2 regions of the Achromobacter spanius genome follow, and region 2 is predicted to be linked to the other one. Evidence: predicted binding sites of a transcription regulator. Region 2 holds the regulator's gene; the other holds the start of a gene.

Region 1 (2,400 bases), 1.1 Mb from region 2:
CCCGAAATTTGCCGGCGAATTTGTATCAATTTATTGGCGCCGTTATTGGCAGGGTGGCACGCGGAAACGCTGGGCAAAGAAAAGGGCCGCTTGCGCGGCCCGAGTCAGGCATCAACCAGCGGATCGGGAACCGAATCAGGAAGCCAGATTGCCGCGCATCTTCTTTAGCGCCGCGGCTTCGATCTGGCGGATGCGTTCGGCGGACACGCCGAACTCTTGCGCCAGTTCGTGCAGCGTGGCGCCGCCGTCATCCTGCAGCCAGCGCGCTTCAACGATGCGGCGCGAACGGGCGTCCAAGGCATCCAGCGCGCTGGTCAGGCCAGTGCTTTGCAGTTGGTCGCGCGCGGCGCGTTCCAGCACCCGCGTGGGCTCCTGGCGGCCGTCGTCGGACAGGTAGGCGATGGGCGCATAGCTGTCGTCATCGTCATCCTGGTTTTCCAGCGACATGTCGCGGCCGGACAAACGCACTTCCATTTCGCTGACATCTTCGCGGCGCACGTTCAGTTCGCTGGCGATGTGGTCGACTTGGTCGGGGTCCAGCGTCTGGCCGTCGGGACGCATGCTGCGCAGGTTGAAGAACAGCTTGCGCTGGGCCTTGGTGGTGGCCACCTTGACCAGACGCCAGTTGCGGATGATGTATTCGTGAATTTCGGCCTTGATCCAGTGCACGGCAAACGACACCAGGCGCACACCGCGCTCCGGGTCGAAACGCTTCACGGCTTTCATCAGGCCAACGTTGCCTTCCTGGATAAGGTCGGCGTGGGGCAAACCATAGCCCAGGTACTGGCGCGCCACCGACACCACCAGGCGCAGGTGCGAAAGAATCAGTTCGCGCGCGGCACCCAGGTCTTCCTGGTCGCGCAGGCGACGGCCCAACTCGGTTTCACGCTCGGCCGACAGAACGGGCAAGCGGTTGACGGTAGAAATATAAGCGTCGATCGTGCCAAGTGCGCCCGGATTGGCAATGGCCAACGCCAGAGCGTTGCCAGACGCGGCCAACGAGGTACTGGGTTGCTTCATAGCGGGGGTCTCCGGAAAGCGAGGGGATAGCGACATGGATTCGATGTTAGCACTCTAGTAAAGGGAGTGCTAATACGACTATTGCGCCGCGTCAAAGTTTCAAGTTTATGGCGTGTCCCCATTTTTTCTGACGCACCGATCAGGCCAAAAGGCGCTACCAGCCCAGACGCTTCAAACCCTCTGCCGTGGCCTCTCCATCCGGCCGGATGAACAAGGCGCCGCGCGGGTCCATATACACCTGGTATTTCGCGCCGTCGAACATCGGCATGTAGGCGGCGCTGCCAAATTGGACATCGACGAAGGGGAACCAGTTCGGAAAACTCTTCTTCAGGGACCCAAGATCCGGCGCGGGCCAATCGTCCAGCGCGTGGACGGACCTGGTGCCGGTCGCTTCACGCGCGATGTCGCTGTGGCGCCCTGACAAGCGCTCAAGGCGGTACAACGGCGGCACACCCGCCATCAGCGCCGGCAGCTTCCAGCGCACGACGCGGGCGTCGATTTGCCATTGGTCGCCATACAGCACGTATTGCTTGGGCTCCGTGCCCGGCCCGGTGGCGGTCAGCTGAAACTGCCCTTCGGCCTGTTGGCGAATTTCGACCCGGGCCACGGATTCGTCCGTAGTCAGCTTGTAAAACTGCACCAGCGACAAGGCCAGCAGCCCGGAAACACATCCCAGCAAGACCAGCATCAGGCCGAACAGGCGGCGTACCGGACGAAACTGGAACATCTTGCGGCCGCGCTCGTCACGCGGGCCGCCGCGGCTCAGCAGCATGACAAGGCCGGGCAGCAGGACGACGAGGGCGCCCAGAAGAATCCAGACGAAGGGAGCAATACCGTTGATCAAGTCAGGCGTTCCTATATAGCGCACCACGGCTGATAGCCCGATGCGCCCAGAGCGCCGCGAGCCTGCCGCGGCAGGCTACCCAGTATAGAAGCGGGCTTTCACCCTGCCGGTTTTCCAAGCCGCTCGACGTGAAACCGGATGTGATCTTCGATGAAGGTCGAGATGAAGTAATAGCCATGGTCATAGCCGGGCTGGCGGCGCAGGGTGAGTGGCTGGCCGGCGGCGGCGCAGGCGGATTCGAACACCTCGGGATACAACTGCTCGGCCAGGAATTGGTCGGATTCTCCCTGGTCGATCAGGATGCCGCCCGGAAAGGGCTGTTTCATCCCCTGCATCAGCGAAGCAGCGTCGTACGCGGCCCAGTCGGCGGGGTTGTCGCCCAGGTAGGCGCCGAATGCCTTCTTGCCCCAGGGGCACTGGCTGGGCGCGGCGATCGGCGCAAAGGCCGACACCGAACGGAATTTGCCCGGGTTGCGCAGCGCCAATACCAGCGCGCCGTGGCCGCCCATGGAGTGGCCGAAAATACCGGTGCGCGA
Region 2 (2,400 bases):
TGAAACCGCTTGGTAAAGCGTAGTTCGGGCTGGTCGCGCAGACGCGCGGCATGCCGGGTCACGGCGTCAACCACGGTGGCCGTGGTGCTGGCGGCGTATTGCGGGTATAGCGGCACGGTCAGAATGCGCTCGCAACCGGCTGCCCGCAGGCGAGAGATTGCGTCCGGAATGGACGGGTTGCCGTAACGCATGCCCAGTTCGACCACGGCGTCGATGCCCGCCACTTCCAGCGCGGCACGCACACCGTCCGTCTGCCGCCGGCTGTAGACCATAAGCGGCGAACCGTCTTTCAGCCAGACGCCGGCATAGCGCGGCGCGAGCTTCTTGGGCCGCAAGGTCAGCACCAGCCCGTGCAGGATGGGCTTCCAGAGATAACGGGGGATTTCAATGACGCGCGGGTCAGACAGGAATTCACCCAGGTATTTGCGGATGCCCGGGATATCCGGCGTATCCGGCGTGCCAAGATTGACCAGCAGCACGCCGACCTTGCTCGGTGCGCGCGCAGGCGGGTCTTCATTGAAGGGGTCGTCCTGCTCAGTTTCCGGCAGGTAGCGTTCAGGCCACAAATACTTGAACAGGCGAAGAAACACAAAAACTCCCCTTCCTCCGAAAGGAGGATGCAGCTTTGAATGGAACTACTGATTGTGGCTAAGGGCGTTGGACAGCAAGCGAGCCGTAATGTCCACAATGGGAATCACGCGCTCGTACGCCATGCGGGTCGGGCCGATGACTCCCAGCGTGCCCACCACCTTGCCGTCCACGCCGTAAGGCGCCGTGATGACAGAAACCTCTTCCATCGGCACCAGTTGGGAATCGCCACCAATATAGATCTGCACGCCCTGCGCACGACTCGATACGTCCAGCAGTTGCAGCAGATCGGTCTTTTTTTCGAACAGCGAGAACATCTTGCGCAGGCGATCCATGTCGGACGCAATGTCGGTCACGTCCAGCAGCTTGCGCTCGCCGGAAATCACCATGGCGTCGCCGTCCTCGGCGGCTTCGGCGCTGGCCTCGACCGCCGCTTGCATCAGGCGCGAGATGTCTTCACGCAATTGGGCCAACTCCGTGGAAAGCGTCTGGCGCACCGCGTTGAAGGACTTGCCCGCGAAATGCATGTTGAAGAAATTGCCGGCTTCCAGCAATTCGGCTTCGGCGTAGTCGCGCTGTACGAACAGAATGCGGTTCTGGACGTCGCCGTCTGGCGTGACGATGATCAGCAGCACGCGCTTGTCGGACAGACGGATGAATTCAATCTGGCGAAACACCTGGGCGCGCTTGGGCGTCAGCACCACGCCAGCGAACTGCGTCAGGTTCGACAACAAGGCGGCAGCGGCATTGACGGCACGGGTGGGTTCCGCGGCTGAGAGCATCTCGCCGATGTTGTGGGGCTGCAGTTGATATTGCTGAACCGCCAGCAGGGAATCGACGAACATGCGATAGCCCCGCGGCGTGGGAACGCGGCCGGCGGAGGTGTGCGGGCTATGGATCAGCCCCAACTCTTCCAGATCCGCCATGACGTTGCGGATGGTGGCTGGGGACAAATCGAAGACTTTCGATAGCGTCCGCGAGCCGACAGGCTGCCCATCGGCGATATAGCGTTCTATCAACGCTTTCAGTAGTGCGCGTGCGCGGTCATCCATAGCAGCTATTTTAGGGAATCTTTTCCAATTAAGGCGATTTTTGTCCCGCAAGCCGATATGCGGCCCCATATAATCGGCTAATCGGCCCATTCCGGGCAGGTTTTGACCTTCGGGTCCCGCCCTTTTGATACGCCCGCATCCATGCATTTTCCTACCGTCGCCCTGATCGGCAGATACCAGGACACCGGCCTGGACACCCCGCTAAGAGCCCTTGCGCACGCGCTGACGCAAGCGGGCAGGCAGGTGCTCATCGACGCGGACACTGCCCGCAACACGGGCCTGACCGAATACCCGGTGGCTACCCTTGAAGAGATTGGCCAGAATGCGTCGCTGGCCGTCGTGATGGGTGGCGACGGCACCGTGCTGGGCGCGGGCCGGCATCTGGCGCCTTACGGTGTGCCGCTGGTGGGCATCAACCATGGGCGGCTCGGCTTCATCACGGATATTCCCTTGCAGGACGCGCACGGCGCTCTGGCCCGGGTGCTGGAAGGCAGCTTCCAGATCGAAGAACGCATGCTGCTCGAAGGCAGCGTGTGGCGCGGCGACCAGAAAATGTATTCCGCGTCGGCGCTCAACGACGTCGTGCTGAACCGCGCCGGACGCGGCGGCATGATTGAAGTGCGCGTCGAACTGGACGGCGCTTTCATGTATACGCAGCGCGCCGACGGCCTGATCATCGCCACGCCCACCGGCTCCACGGCGTATGCATTGTCTGCCAACGGCCCCATCCTGCACCCCGGCTTGAACGCCATGGTATTGG

What was found. The regulator HrcA, encoded in region 2, represses chaperone genes, less so after heat shock. The targets are predictions, from matches to a motif close to TTAGCACTCNNNNNNNNNGAGTGCTAA.
Region 1: a site for HrcA is predicted at 1,067-1,093, ahead of rpoH (RNA polymerase sigma factor RpoH). Genes of this name have one in related genera too.

The regions. Positions count from the first base shown of each region.
Region 1 covers NZ_CP034689.1:223,243-225,642, reverse strand. Annotated here, with positions in the region: gene rpoH (RNA polymerase sigma factor RpoH) at 136-1,020, opposite strand; gene ELS24_RS01055 (hypothetical protein) at 1,175-1,864, opposite strand; gene fghA (S-formylglutathione hydrolase) at 1,963-2,400, opposite strand, start outside.
Region 2 covers NZ_CP034689.1:1,324,314-1,326,713, reverse strand. Annotated here, with positions in the region: gene hemH (ferrochelatase) at 1-590, opposite strand, end outside; gene hrcA (heat-inducible transcriptional repressor HrcA) at 636-1,640, opposite strand; gene ELS24_RS05970 (NAD kinase) at 1,782-2,400, shown strand, end outside.